DNA from 4 places in the Cupriavidus sp. FW305-27 genome. Region 2 is predicted to be linked to each of the others. Evidence: predicted binding sites of a transcription regulator. Region 2 holds the regulator's gene; each other region holds the start of a gene.

Region 1 (4,750 bases), on a different contig from region 2:
ATCGGCGCGATCGGCGTGCGGATGGCGACCGTCTCCATGGCCAGGTCGCGCGTGGCTTCGTAGGTCAGCAACTGGCTGATTTCACGCACCAGCCGGCGGAAGTTGTCGGTGGTGGTGTCCTCGCTGCGCACCAGGGTGACCTTGTGCTGCACCAGCGGGTGGTCGACGACCAGCACCCCGGCCAGGCCGGCAGGATCGGCATCGAGTGGTTCAACAGCGGGAACAGCGGACATGTCGTTCATGGTGACGCTCCAGATGCCAGGTTTCACACGCAATGCCTGCCGGCAAGGTCGGCCGCCTGGCGGCCGACCTTGCTCAGAACACCGTGCCGTCGCTGATGATGGCGAACGGCGGCGCGCCACCCGGGCGCCGCTTGGCGGCAATGCGGCGCCCCGCCGCCCAGGTGCCGCCTTCGAGCACGCGCGCCAGCGGGAAATTTTCTTCCTGCAAGCCAAGCGCCTGGCGCACGCCGTCGGCCACCAGGTCCAGGCCGGTCACGGTCAGCGCGCGCCATTCGACGATCACGGGCTCATCCACCGCATGCGGCACGGCGGCAAAGCCGGGGTCGCGCGGCACCATCAGCTCGAAGTCGTAGAGCAGGCCGCCGTTGCGGTATTCGGGCAGGCCCGTCAGCGCGTCCAGCCCGGTCACGGTCAGGCCGGCGTCCTCCAGCGGCTCCAGCAGCGAATACGTCAGCCATTGCGTGAGCTTGTGGAACGGCACCAGCCCGCCCGGCGCGGCCGGATGCCGCCAGCAGTCGCCCAGCGACACGCCTTCGACAATGATCCGCCCCGGCCATACCGGCCCCAGGCCGACCAGCAGCGTGCGCAGCAGGAAGCCGGCGTCGAGGTGCCCGTTGACCGCATGCGCCTTCAGGTAGTCGTACAGGTTGCCCAGCCGTGCCGGCCGGCCGAACAGCGCCGGGGTCGCCTCCATCACCTCGCCGAGGCGGCGCAGCAGGCCGGCGCGGCCTTCCAGCCCCACCAGCGGGTTGTGCTGCGCGACCTGGAAGGCGTGGGCGATGCTGTCGGCATCGATGCGCTGCAGCCGCTCGGCGTCCGCGCGCAGCGGATCGCCCGGCGCGGCCGAGAAGCCGCCGCGCGCGAACAGGTCGAAACTGGCCACGCCCAGCCCTTCCGAGCGCGTCAGCACCAGGTCGCTGGCCGGATCGCGGTAACGCCAGTCAGGGCCGGCGCCGGCATCGAGCAATACGCTTGGAATCACCAGGTCGATGCCGATGCGGGCGCGCTCCTCGCGGTGCTCGGGCCCGCTCAGCGCGGCACGCTCGCACAGCACCTGCCACCGGTCCGCGCGCTGGTCGACGCCGGCGCTTTCAAAATGGCGCCAGCGGCTGTGGTACGGCACCTGCAGGTCAGGATAGCGCTGGCGGATGGTGCTGGCGACATAGTCGGCAATGGCATGCACGCGGTCCGGATGCCAGGTGAAAAGTTCGGACGCGCCGCTGGCCACGTTCTCGGTGACCGCCGCGCAATGCGTGCGCACCGCCTCGGCACACAGCAGCGCCGAAGCGGGATGCCCTTCCGGCACCGGGCTCAGCCAGCCGGCACCAGGCCGCATCTCGTTACCTGTGCCCTGGCGGTCCATGCCGGGCTTGCCATCCTCGGGAAACATCGTCATTCGTTCAACCCCCTGCCCTTTGCCAGGGCCAGTTCGTTCGCATCCGGCGGCGTGTAGTGCGTAAAGTAGCCCGCGGCCACCTTGGCATCGATCTCGACACGGGCGTCGGCGGGAATCAGGGTCTCGGGGATGGCCACCTGCTCGACCACCTCGATGCCCTGCGCCACCAGCGCGCCATGCTTCATGTTGCTCATCGACGCCCAGCGGTCGATGCGGCGGATGCCCAGCCAGTGGAACACATCCGGCATCAGCTCCTGGAAACGCATGTCCTGCACGCCTGCCACGCATTCGGTGCGGGCAAAGTAAGTCTCGGCACGGTCGCCGCCCACCTGCCGCTTGCGGGCGTTGTAGACCAGGAACTTGGTCACCTCGCCCAGCGCGCGGCCCTCCTTGCGGTTGTAGACCACCAGCCCGACACCGCCCTGCTGCGCCATCTCGATGCACACCTCGATGCCATGTGCCAGATACGGCCGGCAGGTACAGATGTCTGACCCGAACACGTCCGATCCGTTGCATTCATCGTGCACGCGGCAGGCCACGCGGGTTTCAGGCTTGCCCAGCTGGCTCACGTCGCCGAAGAAATACAGCGTCATGCCGCCGATGGGCGGCAGGAACACCTTCAGGTCCGGCCGCGTCACCAGTTCCGGGAACATGCCGCCGGTCTGCTCGAACAGGCTGCGGCGCAGCACGCTTTCCTTGATGCCGAAACGGGCCGCCAGCCCGGGCAGATACCAGACCGGATCGACCGCAGCCTTGGTCACGCGCACATCGCCATTGGCATGGAGGATGTCGCCGTCGGGCTTGAGCCGGCCGGCCGCGATGGCCGACATCAGCTCCGGCATGTTGATATGCGCGCGGGTGACGGCGATGGTCGGGCGGATATCCACGCCGGCCGCGATGCGGTCGGCAAACACGGTGGACACCAGGTGGCCCCACGGATCCAGCGAAACTATCTTCTCCGGGTCGCCCCACTGCGGATGCGGGCCGATCGCCTCCGCCGGCGCGGTATCGGTCAGGTCGGTGCGATGGTCGCGCTGCAATGCGCCCGCGGCAACCGCCAGGGCCCGGTAGATGGCGTAGGCACCTGCGTGAGTGCCGATCACATTGCGCTGCGCCGGATTCGCCAGGCTGGCGATGACCGGCCCGCGCTCGGCCGCCGTGGGGGCGCCCCAGTGGATAGGCTCGGCCGGCTTGTCGCGGCGTGCGTGCGAGGTCAGGACGATATGGTCGGACATGGCACCCTCGGTTCCCGATGGAATCCTGACCAAATGGTCAGGTTTACGATTCCATACTAGGCAACCTTTGTGCCATCGCCCAATGCCATTTACGCGAGTGTTGCTCCGATGTGTGTGGCGCCGAACGCAAGTTTGCGCGGGCGGCATGCACGCATGGCGTGCAGGCGACGTGGCATAACGGGTGCACAAGCACCAACAAGAAGCGCGCACGGCCATGCTGGCACGTCGCCGTCCGGGAGAAACCGTACCACCGCTGCACGGCCATGCCTGCAAACGTTACACGCTTTGCCGGCTGGCGCGGTCGCGGCCGTTGCCCAGCAGCGCACGCAGCGCCGCCAACGGCCGGGCGCTTTCGATGTAGCGATAGAACAACGCGCCGGCCACATTGCTGAGCGCCCATGCGGCAACCATGCCGAGCGCGTTCAGCACCGGCTGGCCCGGCGCCAGGTTCGACACCAGCGCGTTGACCAGCAGGCAGACCGGAAAGTGAACCAGGAACACCGAATAGGAAATGCGCCCGAAGAAGCCGATCACGCGCGCCCGCGGCCAGCGCTCCAGCCAGCCGCCGCGGCGCGCCACCGCCAGCAGCAGCGCAGTCGCCAGCGCCACCGCGATGCGCAGCCGGAAATCGAAGGCCAGCGCCGCCAACGTTACCGCGCCGAGGACCAGCAGCGGCGACACCGGGCGACCGGGGTTGGACGCCCAGTAGGCCAGCGCCCCCATGCCATAGGCGCCGAAGAAGTACAGCGCCCAGATATCCCACGCGGCATCGCGGTTGAACCAGAACAGCGATGCCACCGCCACCAGCACCACAATGCCAATGCTGACCCCGGCACCCGCCGGCGCTTTCCCGCGCGCCACGGCGCGCGCGGCCCACAGCGCACCCAGCAGCAGCGCAAACAGCTGCAGGTCGATGGCCACGTACCAGACCCCGGCCGAGAGCGCGTCGACATCGAGCACGTTATGCAGCAGCGTCACGTGCGCAAGGAACTGCAGCAGGCCGGGCGGCGCAGGGATCGAATCATGCACCATCCATTGGCGCGCCAGGGCGGCCCCGGCAATGCTGAGCAGCAGCGCCGCAGCAAAGGGCACCACCAGCTTCTGGTAGCGCCGCCACAGCACCAGCAGCGGATGCTGGCTGATTTCCAGCTGGCCATGCGGCGCCAGGCTGCGCGCGGCGAGGAAACCGCTGACCACCAGAAAGACCTGCACGGCGATGCGGGCGTAGTCGTAGAGCCAGTCCACCAGCCCCGGGGCCAGCCGATACGCGGTATCGGACATCGGGCCATAGAAGGCCAGGTGATGGAGCACGATCAACTGGGAGCTGACCGCTTTCAGGGCGTCAATGCACGGCAGGCGCGACGGACGGGGGCTCATTGTTATAGGAATGTTGCGATTGGCACGGAAGGCGCGATTCTACCTGCTTGCATCCGCTCAAATGTGGCATATGCACCACTACATATAGATTCGTTACACACTGCCCCGGCTTGTTGCGAGTTTGCAGGCACATGGCTTCATGTCTTAGCCAGCAGGCATTGGCTTATGAAAATGCTGCGCAAAACAGTCAGGGGCCAACAGGAGCCGGCATCAGGAAGTGCATACACAGGCGGCAGCTCTTTCCACGAAGCAAGGCTTGTGAGTCAGGCACGTGCCTTTATGCGTCGCGGCCCAGAATATACAACTGTCGGGTGGATACGGGGATGTCAGGCTTGAACCACACATTCCAGGAGAGCTCTGTTGTGCGCCAGTAGCATAAGCTAGAGGCAGGATTGCCACCTGGGGTCCGCTTATGCAGCACCGCACGCTCTTCCCCCGCACCGGTCACGCCTTCCGTTGCGGCTTGGCTGAGTGCTCCCTCATCGCCCTTCTGGCCGCGG
Region 2 (4,750 bases):
CAAGCAGGAGTACTCCAAGCTGATCGGCAATGCCCGCATGGCGCGCCTGCAGGGCGCCAAGCAGGTCGACGAGATCCGCGGCGCGGTGCTGACCTACGACAGCCGCAAGGAGTTCTACACGGCTGCCGGCGGCGGTAGCGGCGATGCCGCGGCCGCCAATCCGTCCGGCCGCGTGCGCGCGGTGCTGTCGCCGCGCCAGGACCAGAAGGCCGGCGCCACGGGCAGCGGCGGCTCGCCGCTGGACCTGAAGCCGGCGCCCGCGCCTGCCAACAAACCCTGACGCCTGGCGCCGGCTGCGTGCATCGCATGCGGCCGGCGCCAGAAACGCCTGAACGCCAGACTGTGCCAATGACCGATACCGCAACCATCGCCGACAAGCCTTCCGTCGAAGCCTCCACCGTCCTTGCCGGCGGCAGCACGCTGGTCGTGCGCCACCTGAAGAAACGCTATGGCTCGCGCACGGTGGTCAAGGACGTCTCGCTCGACGTGAAGAGCGGCGAGGTGGTCGGCCTGCTCGGGCCCAACGGCGCGGGCAAGACCACCTCCTTCTACATGATCGTGGGCCTGGTGGCGCTGGACGAAGGCGATATCGTGCTCGACGGCGACCACATCAGCGGCCTGCCGATCCACGAGCGCGCGCGCATGGGGCTGTCGTACCTGCCGCAGGAAGCCTCGGTATTCCGCAAGCTCAACGTCGAAGAGAACATCCGCGCGGTGCTGGAGCTGCAGGTGAGCAACGGCAAGCCCCTGCCCAAGGCCGAGATCGAGCGCCGCCTGGATTCGCTGCTCGACGACCTGCAGATCGCGCACCTGCGCAACAACCCGGCGCTGTCGCTGTCGGGCGGCGAGCGCCGCCGCGTGGAAATCGCGCGCGCGCTGGCGTCGTCGCCGCGCTTCATCCTGCTGGACGAACCCTTCGCCGGCGTGGACCCGATCGCCGTGGGCGAGATCCAGCGCATCGTCAGCTTCCTCAAGGCACGCAATATCGGCGTGCTGATCACCGACCACAACGTGCGCGAGACGCTCGGCATCTGCGACCACGCCTACATCATCAGCGAAGGCACGGTGCTGGCCGCGGGCCAGCCCGAGGAAATCATCGCCAATGACGCAGTGCGGCGCGTCTACCTGGGCGAGAACTTCCGCATGTGATGCAGCGGCCTGCCATGGAGCGGCAGGCCTATTCGCGGGCGCACGTGGGCCTGCCACAGCCAGCAGCGATCAGACCGCATAAGCGATAGCAATTTCCGTTCCAACAACGGAAAGATGCGCATAGAATAGGTCGCATGAAACCGTCGCTACAGCTCCGCCTTTCCCAGCATCTGGCCCTGACCCCGCAACTGCAGCAGTCGATCCGGCTGCTGCAGCTTTCCACATTGGAACTGCAGCAAGAGGTCGAACAGGCACTGACGGAAAACCCTCTGCTCGAACGCGAGAACGACTGGATCGAAAGCCCGCTGCGCGTGGCGGCCGACGGCTCGGTCAACCTGCAGAGCGCACCGGCGCCCGCGCCGGCAGAGCCGCAGGGCAATGGCGAGGCCCGCGCCGACGGCGCGGCTGACGACGACAGCTATGGCGACAGCGGCAACGGCGACGACTATGGCAGCAGCGACTGGAGCCTGGACGACTTTGCCCGCCGCCCCCAGGGCGACGAGGACGAAAAAACGCCGATGCAGCTGCGCGAAGCCGAGCCCACGCTGCGCGAGTACCTGATGGAACAGCTCACGCCGCTGAAGATCTCGGCGCGCGACAAGGGCCTGGCCATCTTCCTGATCGAATCGCTCGACGACGATGGCTACCTGAGCGCATCGCTTGAGGAGATCTGCACGGAGTTGCCGGAAGAACTCGAGTTCGAGATCGAGGAGGTCCACGCCATCCTCACGCTGCTGCAGAGCTTCGACCCGCCCGGCGTGGGCGCGCGCAACGCCGCCGAGTGCCTGGCCCTGCAGTTGCGGCGCCTGACGCACCCGCAGCGCGAACTGGCCCTGAACATCGTGACCAACCACCTGGAGTTGCTCGCAGTACGCGACTACACGCGGCTGAAGAAGGCGCTGCAGGTGGATGAAGCGGCGCTGAAGTCCGCACACGAACTGATCCGCTCGCTGGCGCCCTACCCCGGCCATGCATACAGCCGCCCGGAGGCGGACTTCGTGGTGCCGGACGTGTTCGTGCGCAAGGGTGGCGGCGGCTGGATCGCGCAGCTCAATCCGGATGTGATGCCGAGGCTGCGCATCAATGACATGTATGCGCAAATCCTGCGTGGCGCAAAGGGTGAGTCCGGCACCGCCGGGCTGCAGCAGAAGCTGCAGGAGGCGCGCTGGCTGATCAAGAACATCCAGCAGAGGTTCGACACAATCCTGCGTGTCTCACAGGCCATTGTCGAGCGTCAAAAGAACTTTTTCAGCCACGGCGAAATCGCCATGCGCCCCTTGGTTTTGCGGGAGATTGCCGATACACTGGGTTTACACGAGTCAACCATCTCCCGGGTGACGACCAATAAATATATGGCAACGCCGATGGGTACTTTCGAACTGAAGTACTTCTTCGGCAGCCACGTGTCCACCGAAACCGGTGGCGCGGCTTCGTCAACGGCCATCCGCGCCTTGATCAAGCAACTGATAGGAGCCGAAGACCCGAGGAATCCCCTTTCCGACAGTCGCATTGCCGAACTGCTGGGCGAACAAGGCTTCGTTGTCGCACGCCGCACCGTTGCCAAGTATCGCGAAGCCCTGAAGATCCCCGCAGTCAATCTCCGCAAGTCTTTGTAGCCGAGCCCACCGCCTGCCTGGTGAGGCTCTTTCAGAAGGAGAAGCGCTATGAACTTCAAGATCAGTGGACACCACCTGGACATCACGCCCCCTCTGCGTGAGTACGTGGAAACGAAGCTGGAGCGAATCGTCAGGCATTTCGATCAAGTCATTGGCGTTAGTGTGCTGCTCTCTGTCGACAACCATAAGGAAAAGGACCGGCGTCAGTACGCGGAAATCAATCTACATCTCAAGGGCAAGGACATCTTTGTCGAAGCGCATCACGAAGACCTGTATGCAGCGATCGACGCACTCGTCGACAAGCTGGACCGTCAGGTGATCCGCTACAAGGATCGCGTGCAAGGCCACGACCGCGAAGCGGTCAAGTACCAGATGGCCGCAGCGCAAATGCAGCAATGACCGTGCCCGGCAGCCCCGCAGCGGGCTGCTGAATCAGGATTGAACAGGCAAGCCGCGCCAAGAAGCGCGGCTTTTTTGCGCCCTCGCGTTCCCGGTTGCCGCCGGCATGCCGCGCCCGCACTGGCGGCGCGCCCCGGCTGTGGCGCCGGAGCCGATGCTTTTCACCCGAATGAGCAAGGGTGTTCGCAAGCGCTGCGCCAAGGTGTATGCTGCGCCATACAAAGAGAGGGAATCCTGGCCGTGCCCCGCACCGGTGCACCGGCTCCCCGCCGCGGAGGCACCATTGCATCACCATGTATCTTTCTGCACCGGCTTGCCCCGTTGCGCTGCACAATGCGGGAGTAGTCGCTGCTCTATAATGGGCCGGACGCCTCCGGCCAGGCCAACGGCAGGCCGGAGCCAGCCCACTGCCCGGCGGAACGGTCCGCCCGCTAACTGAAATCCTGCGCATCGCCCATGAATCGTTTGGCCAAATTGCTGCCACCCGGCAACATCACCCTCGACGTCAGCGTCACCAGCAAGAAGCGTGTGTTCGAGCAGGCCGGGCTCCTCTTCGAGAACAACCATGGTGTGGCGCGCGCCATCGTGACGGACAACCTGTTCGCGCGCGAGTCGCTTGGATCCACCGGCCTGGGCGCCGGCGTGGCAATCCCGCACGGCCGCATCAAGGGCCTGAAGCAGCCGCTGGCCGCGTTCATGCGCCTGGCCGAACCAATTCCGTTCGAATCGCCCGATGGCAAGCCGGTATCGCTGCTGATCTTCCTGCTGGTGCCCGAACAGGCTACGCAGCAGCACCTGGAAATCCTGTCCGAAATCGCGCAACTGCTTTCCGACCGCGACATGCGTGAAGGGCTGGCCACGCTGCCCACGCCCGATGCCGTCCATCAGTTGCTGATCGCATGGCATCCCTGATCCCCTGATCCCTCAAGCGGGCCGGCACCAGACCGGGCAGGCGCCAAGGCGCTTCGCAAACCGCCCCACCAGTCATACCGCATGGAACTCACCGGCGTCACCTCCCAGTCCATCTTCGACGACAACGCAGCCGACATCAAACTCTCGTGGGTGGCCGGCCTGGAAGGTGCGGATCGCGCCTTCGATGTGGAGTTCGCCCGCGAAGCCACCTCCGCCGCCGACCTGGTGGGCCACCTGAATCTGATCCACCCCAACCGCATCCAGGTGCTCGGCAAGCCCGAGATCACTTATTACCAGCGGCTGGACGACGAGACCCGCAAGCGCCAGATGGGCGAGCTGATCCTGCTGGAGCCGCCCTTCCTGGTGATCGCCGACGGCATGGAGCCGCCGCCCGACCTGGAACTGCGCTGCACGCGCTCGTCCACGCCGCTGTTCACCACGCCGGTGTCGTCGGCCGCGGTGATCGACCACCTGCGCCTGTACCTGTCGCGTATCTCCGCGCCGCGCGTGACCATGCACGGGGTATTCCTCGACATCCTGGGCATGGGCGTGCTGATCATGGGCGAATCGGGCCTGGGCAAGAGCGAACTGGGCCTGGAACTGATCTCGCGCGGCCACGGGCTGGTGGCCGATGATGCCGTGGACTTCGTGCGCCTGGGGCCGGATTTCATTGA
Region 3 (4,750 bases), on a different contig from region 2:
CGGCGCGCAGAACAGCAGGTGGCCGTCCCAGCCGATATAGAGCAGCCGGTTGCCGTGGAACACGGCCTCGCGGTCGGCCGCCTCGAAGGCGTAGTCGCCGATGGATACGACGGGCATGGTTGTCTCCTTGTCTTGTGATGGGGGCCGCTTCAGGCGGCGTCCGCGGCAGGCCCGATGCCCTTCCACGCGTTCCAGTTGCGCTGGTCCTGCGAGCCCTCGAAGTCGAGGTTGTCAGCGCCCGGGTTCAGCCGGTACCACTTGAGCACGTCCTCCAGCGTGGCGCCGCCGCAGTTGCCCTGGTAGATCTGGTGCACCGGCAGCCAGGCCTGCGCGTACTTGGCGGGCTCGTCGTCGAAGATGTCCTTGCAGCCGTCCGAGCAGAAATGGAACTTCATGCCGTGGTAGCTGCTTTCGCGGTAGCAGGTCTGGGTCGGGTCGTCCGGCTCCGAGAACACCATCGGGATCTGGCAGGTCTGGCACAGCATCGGCAGCGTGGTGTTGTAGAAGCGCTCGCCGGCCTGCTGGCGCTCCTGCCAGTGGTCCAGGCGCGGCTTGTAGTAGCGCTCGAAGGTCTGGGGGTACTTCTCGGCCAGCCATGCCATCTCGTCGGCCTTGGGCACCCAGGTGTGGAAGCCGGCGGCGCCCGCGTAGTTGTAGAAGGTGGCCCAGGCCTCGTGCGTGATGCGGTCCTTGGTCCTGGTGGCCACTTCGTGGTACTTGGGCATGCGCAGGCCGTAGCGCTCCAGATCCTTGAACAGGGCCCCGCCCGCCTGCTCGAAGTACATCTCCCAGGCCTCGGCCCACGACATCACGCGCTTGGGCAGCATGTAGTCCATCATCATGCCGACCAGCGTGAGCAGTCGGAAGCCGCGCCAGAACCACTTGTCCAGCCACTTCTGCAGGATCGGGATATTGCCGGGGTCCTGCTCGCACAGGAACTTGACCACTTCCAGGCCCAGCGTCATGTGGCGCGACTCGTCGGACTGCGCGGAGAAGCCGAAGGTCACCGTGGCCATGTCGCCGTTGTAGGCGGCGCCGGACATGAACGGCATGAACAGCAGGTTGGTCAGCACATACTCGAACGAGAACGAGATCGCGGTGATGAACTCGAACGGCCCCGCGCTCATCGCGTCCTCGAAGTAGGACTTGGGCACCGACAGGTACCAGACCCGGTCGTGCATGTGGCGCCATTCGCCAAAGCCGTGGAAGTACTTGTTGTAGACCGACAGCGTGTGCAGCTGGGTCTGGGCGTGGCGCAGCTCGTCGACCGACTGCATCTGCGCCGCCACGCGCGCGCCGGCGCCGCGGAAATGGCGGCCCAGGTGCGCGTAGCCGCGGTGGGCGGCGTATTCCAGCGGCGTCACGCCGGTCAGGAACAACCGCAGCGCGTTCAGGTAGCGCGGGTCGGATACGTTCAGGTGGCCGTTGTTCTGCACGAACGAGTCGATGATCGCGTACAGCTTGCGCTCCTTCTCCGACTGGTACTTCCAGTAGGCATCCATGGTCATGCGGAACGGGTCTTCCCATTTGTCCCAGTCGTGGATGCGGATGCCCTCGTACTTGTCGAACGGGAAGACCTTGTCCATCGGCTCGTAGGTCGTTTCCCAGGCCAGGTCCCGCGTCATCGAGGCGTACTTCTCGCGCAGGTTGAGCTTCTTGCGTGCGTCCATGATGTCTCCGTGATGTTCTGTGTGCCGCTGCCCGGTCAGGCGTTCCAGCGCAGCGTGAAGGCGTCTTCGTCTTCGTCGATGTTTCCGCACAGCGAGATCAGGTTCAGGTGGATCTCCTGCAGGTCCCAGTCGCGGCCGAGCTTGCCGGCCACCAGTTCGCGCACGATGGTCAGGTGGCCGGGGGCGTCGATCTTGACCATGGCGGGAAACTGCGACACCACCGCATGCGGGTTGGCCTCGGTGATGGCGTCGATGATGGGTCGGGTGTCGTCGTTGTTCTGCAGGGCGATATAGACGTTGGCAGCGGTGGCTGACATGGCGTGTCTCCGTGGGGTACGTCGTGGGCGGATCAGGCAGCCAGGCCGAGCCTGCCCAGGCGGACTTCGAACTGCTCGCGGCACAGCGCCACCATCTGCGCGCCGTCTTCGCCGGTGAGCGCATCGGCCACCGGCACCAGCGCCTGCGCCACCTCGGCGCAGGCGGCGCGCGCCCAGCCCGACAGCAGCGCGCGGTTGGCGTCGGACTCGGCCGCTGCGGCCTGGATCACGGCATCGACCCAGCGTGCGTGCTCGTCGCGCCAGTCGTTCATGAATTCGGTCAGCACCGCCAGCCCGGTGCCGCAGGCGCGCGCGATCACCGCGTCGGCATGCTGGTAGACCAGCGGGTAGAGCAGTCCGTCGAGCACCAGGTTCTGTGCGACGAAGGTCTCGAACCAGTCCCCGGTGACAAAGGTGTGCTCGACAAAGCGGCGCAGCGGCTGCCACGCGGCGCTCTCCAGCCAGGCCACCCTGGCCCGCTCCAGCGCCACGCCGGTATTGCCGTCCAGCAGCATGCCGATGCGCGACAGGTATTGGGCGATACCCAGGCGGTCCATCGCGCAATAGGTGCAGGCCTGCGTGATGGCCGTGCCCCAGCCATAGTCGGCGCAGTAGAAGTTGTTCATGTTGGCGCCCCACTCCACATGGCGCAGCGGCAGCAGGCCAACGGCCAGGCGTTCCTGCCATTCGGCCGGCAGCGCCTGCAGCAGCCCGCGCTTCTCGACGAAGGCAAAGCTCTTTTCGGTTGCATCCTGCTGGCGCCCACGCGCGGTCACGTAGGCGCCGTAGTAGAACTGGCGCGGGTCCTTCAGCGCGTACCAGTCCTGCATCACGATCGCCGTGCGGCGCTTGTCATACAGCTCGAAGCCTGGGTCCCAGGTGGGGCGGTAGTGGAAGTTCACCTCAGACTGCACGTCGTAGGTCGCCTCCTGGTAGCGCGACGCCGGCTTGTCGCCGAAGCGGCGCGCGACATGGCCGTAGGTCTGGCGCAGCGGCTGGATCTGCTGGGTCTTGATATCGACTTGCATCGCTTGGTCTCCTGTATCCCTTCTCTCTTTGTGATGCGGTGGCTGCGGCGTCAGTCGTCGGCTTGCGGCTGCGGCGCGGTTTCCAGCGGGGGCAGGAAGCGCACGCGGTTGACGCAGCAGAAGGCTTCGAACATCGGTTCCGGCATGATCAGTTCGACGTTGAGCTCCGGGTCGGCCACGCTGAAGGCGAACTGCACAAACCCTTCGGGGGTGCGGCCCTCGACCCGCACATAGCGCGGCGTGGCTTCGAACAGGGGAACCGACGGGGTGTTCATGGCGCGCTCCGTTGCGTTGGCTGGACGCAGGCCTTACTGCGAAGACCGTGCCAGCAAGCGCGAAGCGTTGTGGGACAAGGGTTACGGGGAATTGGCGATGGCGAGCGTGCGCGTTAACCCGGAAAGGTCCGCGCGAAACGCATCGATGAATTGATGAAGCTGCGCACAGGTCTTGATCAAATGATCAAAAGCCGCGCCGGGCGGGCGTTTGCGGGCAGCGAGCAGATGCGGATGGGATTGCCCTGCGGCGCAGCAGCGTGCGTGGGCAACCTGGGTGAGAAGACTTGATCTGGCAGGGAAAAATCGCTGGCGCGGTGCAGCATCGGGCAACTTCGGGCCGATGCGCGGCCCGGAGGGGCTGCATCAAATGATCAAGTGGGGAAGAAGCTGGAATTCGAGGCGCTTGGAAGACGCGATCGATGTTGATGACCACCGGCGCGCTCCCTCTCCCGCAAGCGGGAGAGGGGAGCAAACCCTCGGCACTTGAGGCGAGGAAACGGCGTCAGTTACCGTTGCCGTGCCCGTTACCGGCACGCGTACCGCGCATCTTCCACCGATACGCCAGCTGCGGCCGCGTAATGCCGAGCAACCGCGCCGCCTGGCTCATGTTGCCGTCGGCGCGCTGCATGGCCGCCTCCATCAGCACGGTCTCGACGTCGCCCAGCGCCAGCTGCTGCTCTGACATCTGGTCCAGCAGCGCATGGACCGCGGCTTCGCGCAGGTCTGGCAAGGTGCCGCCCGCGCCCAGCCGCGGCGCGGTATCCACCACCGGTGCCACGGTGCCCGGCAGGAACAGGTGGTCGGCCGTGATCTGGCCGCCCTGGCTGGCCAGGATCACGCCGCGCTCGATCACGTTCTCCAGTTCGCGCACATTGCCGGGCCAGTCATAGTGGCGCAGCTCGGCCAGCGCGCGGTCGGTGATGCCGACGATGCGCTTGCCGTGGCGCGCGCCGTAGCGGGCCACGAAGCGCTCGGCCAGCGGCCGGATGTCGTCCAGGCGCTCGCGCAGCGGCGGGATCGTGACCGGGTAGACGTTGAGGCGGTAGTACAGGTCCTTGCGGAAGGTGCCCTGCTTCACGGCTTCGGCCAGGTCGACATTGGTGGCGGCCACCAGCCGCACATCCACCTTGCGCGTGCCGGTGCCGCCCACGCGCTCGACCTCGCCTTCCTGCAGCACGCGCAGCAGCTTGGACTGGGCCGAGGCGGACAGCTCGCCCAGTTCGTCCAGGAACAGCGTGCCGCCATGCGCACGCTCGAAGCGCCCGGGGCGCGACTGGCTGGCGCCGGTGAAGGCGCCCTTTTCCACGCCGAACAGCTCGGACTCGATCAGCTCATCGGGAATCGCCGCGCAGTTCACGGCAATGAAGGGCTTGTCGGCGCGCCCGCTCACGCTGTGCAGCGCCTGCGCGAACCGCTCCTTGCCCACGCCGGTCTCGCCCAGCAGCAGCACCGTCACGTTG
Region 4 (4,750 bases), on a different contig from region 2:
CGCAGTTCATACAGGTCCACGCCAGCTTCCAGCAGTGCCTTGCGCCGCTTGGCATAGCCCGAATGCACGGCGGCCACGTCGGTGGCTTCCAGCGCATTGGTCAGCACGCGCACCGCCACGCCGCGCCTGGCCATGTCGGCAAAATAGGACGTGCCGCCCGTCGATGGCACGAAGTAGGGCGAGACCAGGTCAAGCTCGCGCTGCGGGTCGCCCAGGATTTCACGCAGCTGGTGCGCCACCAGGGTGTCGCGCGATGCCTCGCCGAGAGCCTTGGCCGGGTTGTCGCTGACCATGCGCGTTCTTGCCCACTGGAACCGCAGCGTGCCGTCCAGCATCCGCTGCACGTCAGGCAGGTCGCGCACCGCGGCCAGGTAGGCGGCGGCAGCGGGGTTCTGCTCGACTGCGCGGGCATTGCTGACCAGCGCCTGCAGCCGTTCGACGCTGACCGGCGGCACCAGCCGGTCCACCGGGTAGGCCGACGCACTGGACCAGTAGCGGTCGAAATCGTGCGCCACGTCGCCGGCCGCGGGCCCGATGGCGATCACGTCGAGGTCGGCAAACAGCACGCCATCGGTGGCGCCGAAGTATTCGTCGCCGACATTGCGCCCGCCGATGATGGTGGCGACGCCGTCGGCGGTGAAGGACTTGTTGTGCATGCGCCGGTTCAGGCGCCGGAAATCAGTCAGGAAATTGAGCGCCTTGGGGTGGCGGATCACGAACGGGTTGAATATCCGCACCTCGACCTGCGGATGCGCGTCCATGGCCGCCAGCCATTCGTCCATGCCGGCGATGCCGTTGTCGTCAAGCAGCAGGCGCACGCGCACGCCGCGGTCGGCGGCTTCATGCAACGTTTCCAGCAGCAGGGTGCCGGTCAGGTCGTCGCGCCAGATGTAGTACTGGACGTCTAGCGTGCGCTGCGCGGTGCGCGCCAGATGCACGCGCGCGGCAAAGGCAGCGTAGGCATTCTCGAGCGGATGGATGCCGCTCAGGCCCGGATGGCGCGCCACTTCGCCGGCCACCGCCTGGCCCAGCGGAGTGGCCTGGGATTCGGCGGGCGTCAGCGCAAAGGATTCGGTGCGGGGATCCAGCGGCGGCAAGGCGCAGCCGCCGAGCAGGGCGGCACAGCACAGCAGCAGCGAATTGGCACGCAGGCGGCGGTGGGGGGCGAACGCGGCGTCTGTCGGCGATGGCATGGCGGGTCCTGTCGGGCCCCTCGCGGGGTCCGATCGTTACGGCAATGCCGCCATGTTGCCATGCCGCGCGGGCCGCGGGCTTAATTACGCACCGGGAGCGGGAAGTGGTGGCGCGCCACGGGGCTCCGGCGCATCGCTCAGGCCAGGGACGATATAGAGACGGGCGTGCTCTCCTTACGCCTTGAGGCGGCGGTCCGATGGCGCTGGCAGGAACTGGTCAGTCCAGATGTCCGCCACCGTCAGCGGCGCCTTGATGCCGAAGGCGCCGACGGTTTCATCCAGCGTTGCCTGCAGCCGTGCCGGCGTGGCCGCGCCCCAGCCGTCGCGCCGGGTGTCGGGCGTCTTCATGGTGCCGTCGACGATCAGGCGCAGGCGCTCAGTCTCCAGCGCCTGGTCGGCCAGCGGCTCGCGCGCCTTGACCGCGGCACCGCCCGCGGCGGGATTGGCAATGGCGTCGAGCCAGCCGCGGGTAGAGGCCTTGACGAAGGCCTTCATCACCTCCGGATCGGATGTCATGCTCTTGCGGTTGGCCACCAGCCCGTTGCCGTAGGACTTCATGCCGTAGTCCGAGAAGCGGAACACGGTGATCCTCTCTGGCCCCATGCCGCGCGCCTTCAGGTTCACCAGGCCGGTGAAGAAGAAGTAGGCGGCGGCATCGAAGTCGCCCTTGACGAAGCGCGTGTCGCCGATATCGGGCGTGACGCTCTCCCACTTCACGCCGCCGGGGTCGAAACCCTGTGCCCTGGCGAAGACCGGGAACAGCTTGCGCGAGGCATTGAACGGCTGGCCCAGGATGGACTTGCCGGCCAGGTCCGCTGGCCTGACGATGCCGCTGCCCTTGCGCACCAGGATCGCGTTCGGATTCAGGTCATACTGGATGGCCACCGCCTTGAGCGCGGCGGACGGATTGGTGGTGTTGAATTCGATCATCGCCGCGAGGTCGGCCGAGGCGCAGTCATAGGCGCCGCCCGCGACCAGGCTGATGGCCGAGGCCGAGCCGTTGCCGGTATCGATGGTGACGTCCAGCCCGGCGTCCTTGTAGTAGCCGCGCTGGTGCGCCAGCAGGAACCCCGCGCCCGAGGCTTCCACCTTCCAGCCGAGATTGAACTTGAACTTCTGCAGCGAGCCCGCCGCGCGGACATGGGGCACCGCGAACGGGGCGGCGGCAAGCAGGGCGGTGGCGCCAGTGGCGCGCAGGAAGGAACGGCGACGCATGTCTTTCTCCGGAACGAATGTCACTGGACGATGCGTGCGCGGGCCGGTGGCGCGGGTGCGGAAGGAGAGCGTGGCCTCCCAGGACGCCGGCACCACGCCGCGCCGGCATGCGGCCAGGGCATGCGCGGGGACCGTGCACATCATCGGGAGCAATTTCCGGGCGGCGTGCCGCTGAACGCTTCTACTCCGCTGCGGTTTCAGCAGGATCCGTGCCGGGCGCTGCGCGGCGCCATGCACCAAGCCGTTGCCCGGCATGCGCCATCACGGCGCAAGCCCCGGCGCAATCGCTGCGATCCCGGTGCAAAAACCCCTGGCCCGGAACCTGCATAACCTCGGGCAAGAGTAGAAGCGTTCACCATCCGCGCGGCGCGTCGCAGACGCACGCCGGATGGCCGGGAATTGCTCTTGAAGTCCGTGCCTCTCGCCATCGCGCAGGCTGGCACAGGCGACCTCAGGAGCGCGTTGTCCCGGCGTGCGTTGCCATGGTGGTCTGCCTGTGCCGGCGAGGGGCCAATCCCTGACCCGCTTTGCACAAGGAACACCATGAGCCAACCAGACACCGCCTACGCCCTGGCCGAACTCCACCGCGAATCGCGCATGGGCGCGTTCGGTTCGGAAACCCGCCAGCGCGAGATCCGCCGCATCGACCTGTCCGACTACGCGCGGCGCAAGGCGCAGATCGCCGACGAACTGTGGCAGGCATCGGTCGACGTCGGCTTCTTCCAGATCGCCAACCACGGCATCGACCTGACCAGCGTGCGCGAAGCCTTTGCCATGACCGAGCGCTTCTTCGCGCTGCCTGACGCCGTCAAGGCGCAATACCCGCTGCAGAAGGCCAACAACGCCGGCTGGGAAAGCCGCGCGCAGGTGCGCCCCTCGACCGGCACCCCGGACCAGAAGGAGTCCTACCAGATCACGCGCCCGCACATGGCCGGGCTGTGGCCCGGCGATGACGAACTGGAAGGCTTTCGCGCCACCATGCTTGCCTTCGAGGCGCAATGCTGGGAGGTGGGCATGAAGGTGCTGTCATGCTTCGCCGGCAAGCTCGGCTTTGCCAGCGACTTCTTCACGCAGGCGCACGATCCGCGGGCGCCGGACTACCAGAGCACGCTGCGGCTGCTGCACTACTACGCGATCCCGCCCGAACTGCGCGACAAGCTGGAGCTCTGGCGCGCCGGCGCGCATACGGATTTCGATTGCCTGACGCTGCTGTTCCAGCGCCCCGGCCAGGGCGGGCTGCAGGTCTGCCCCGGCAAGGAGATGGAGGCGCAGGCATGGACCCCGATCGAGCCGGACGAGGAAGTCATCACCTGCAATATTGGCGACATGCTGATGCGCTGGAGCGACGACCGGCTGCCGTCGAACTTCCACCGCGTGCGCAATCCCGCGCCGGATGAATACATGGGCCCGCGCTACAGCATGGCGTTCTTCTGCCAGGCCAACCGAGGTGCGATGATCGAAGGGCCGGGTGGCAAGTATCCGCCGATCAGCGCGGGGGACTACCTGCGGCAGCGGGTGAATGCGAATTTCAAGGGGTATTGAGGCGCGGAAGAATTTCCATGCCGACGGTCTGCTCCCCCTCTCCCGCTTGCGGGAGAGGGAGTCCACCCGCAGTCGCTGGACGCGCCGGTAGTGAGCCTACGACTTACGAAGCCGCGACAACCCCGCAAGCAATCCGCCCGCCCGCATTACCGGTCGGCTGCGTCTTGTAGTCGTCCGGATCCTTGTGTACCACCACCGCGCGGCCGATCACCCCGTTGGCGCCCGTGCCAACGGTCAGGTCCGGCAGCAGCATGCTGACGCGAACGTTGCCGCTGGCGTCCGCGGTGACGTTGTTCATGTCGCCGGCATGGTGGTCGGGCATGGTCATCTGGCCGTGGGGCTTGCCGGTCGGGTTGAAGTGGCCGCCCGCGCTCATCGCGTCAGGCGCGGAGCAGTCGCCCTTCTCATGGACGTGGAAGCCGTGCACGGAGTTGGGCGGCAGGCCGGTGATCGCCGCAGTCATCATCACGCCGCCGGGCTGCTGCTGGAAGGTCACGGTGCCGCCAGTATTGCTGCCGCTCTTGGGCTGGAGCGTGGCCGCCGCCCTGGCGCTGCTGCTGGCGCTGGTGCCGGACGCGCTGGCCGCAGACGAGGAGCTCATGCCGGAGCCGGCGCAGCCGGCCAGTGCAATGGTCGCGGCGATGCAGGCCGCCAGGGGGGGAAGCACTTGTTTCATCGGACTCCTCTTCTTGTCATGATTTCGGAAGAAACAGTATAGGCTGGCCGGCGCCAGGCCGATTTCCGGTTTTGTCCTACATGCCGCACTAGACTGAGTGCACTAGTGTCCTGTTCCGTAGATA

Evidence for each region. Region 2 encodes sigma-54, which starts transcription at its own class of promoters, with help from an activator protein. Its sites were predicted from a motif close to TGGCANGNAANCTGCTTT; they were not measured.
Region 1: a site for sigma-54 is predicted at 2,931-2,948, ahead of AC3WRI_RS01175 (GTP cyclohydrolase II). Genes of this name have one in related genera too.
Region 3: a site for sigma-54 is predicted at 3,326-3,343, ahead of AC3WRI_RS21390 (phenol hydroxylase subunit). Genes of this name have one in related genera too.
Region 4: a site for sigma-54 is predicted at 2,720-2,737, ahead of AC3WRI_RS04150 (isopenicillin N synthase family dioxygenase). Genes of this name have one in related genera too.

Annotation. Positions count from the first base shown of each region.
Region 1 is NZ_JBYTAG010000002.1:34,599-39,348, reverse strand. Features, by position in the region: gene upp (uracil phosphoribosyltransferase) at 1-242, opposite strand, end outside; gene AC3WRI_RS01180 (URC4/urg3 family protein) at 316-1,638, opposite strand; gene AC3WRI_RS01175 (GTP cyclohydrolase II) at 1,635-2,873, opposite strand; gene AC3WRI_RS01170 (acyltransferase family protein) at 3,150-4,250, opposite strand.
Region 2 is NZ_JBYTAG010000065.1:15,088-19,837, forward strand. Features, by position in the region: gene lptA (lipopolysaccharide transport periplasmic protein LptA) at 1-280, shown strand, start outside; gene lptB (LPS export ABC transporter ATP-binding protein) at 349-1,149, shown strand; gene AC3WRI_RS26010 (RNA polymerase factor sigma-54) at 1,284-2,765, shown strand; gene hpf (ribosome hibernation-promoting factor, HPF/YfiA family) at 2,814-3,164, shown strand; gene ptsN (PTS IIA-like nitrogen regulatory protein PtsN) at 3,621-4,076, shown strand; gene hprK (HPr(Ser) kinase/phosphatase) at 4,158-4,750, shown strand, end outside.
Region 3 is NZ_JBYTAG010000046.1:19,485-24,234, forward strand. Features, by position in the region: gene AC3WRI_RS21370 (phenol hydroxylase subunit P4) at 1-117, opposite strand, end outside; gene AC3WRI_RS21375 (aromatic/alkene/methane monooxygenase hydroxylase/oxygenase subunit alpha) at 150-1,670, opposite strand; gene AC3WRI_RS21380 (MmoB/DmpM family protein) at 1,706-1,987, opposite strand; gene AC3WRI_RS21385 (aromatic/alkene monooxygenase hydroxylase subunit beta) at 2,020-3,015, opposite strand; gene AC3WRI_RS21390 (phenol hydroxylase subunit) at 3,066-3,290, opposite strand; gene poxR (phenol degradation transcriptional regulator PoxR) at 3,793-4,750, opposite strand, start outside.
Region 4 is NZ_JBYTAG010000006.1:31,202-35,951, forward strand. Features, by position in the region: gene AC3WRI_RS04140 (phospholipase D family protein) at 1-1,193, opposite strand, end outside; gene AC3WRI_RS04145 (ABC transporter substrate-binding protein) at 1,368-2,408, opposite strand; gene AC3WRI_RS04150 (isopenicillin N synthase family dioxygenase) at 2,952-3,950, shown strand; gene AC3WRI_RS04155 (superoxide dismutase family protein) at 4,054-4,626, opposite strand.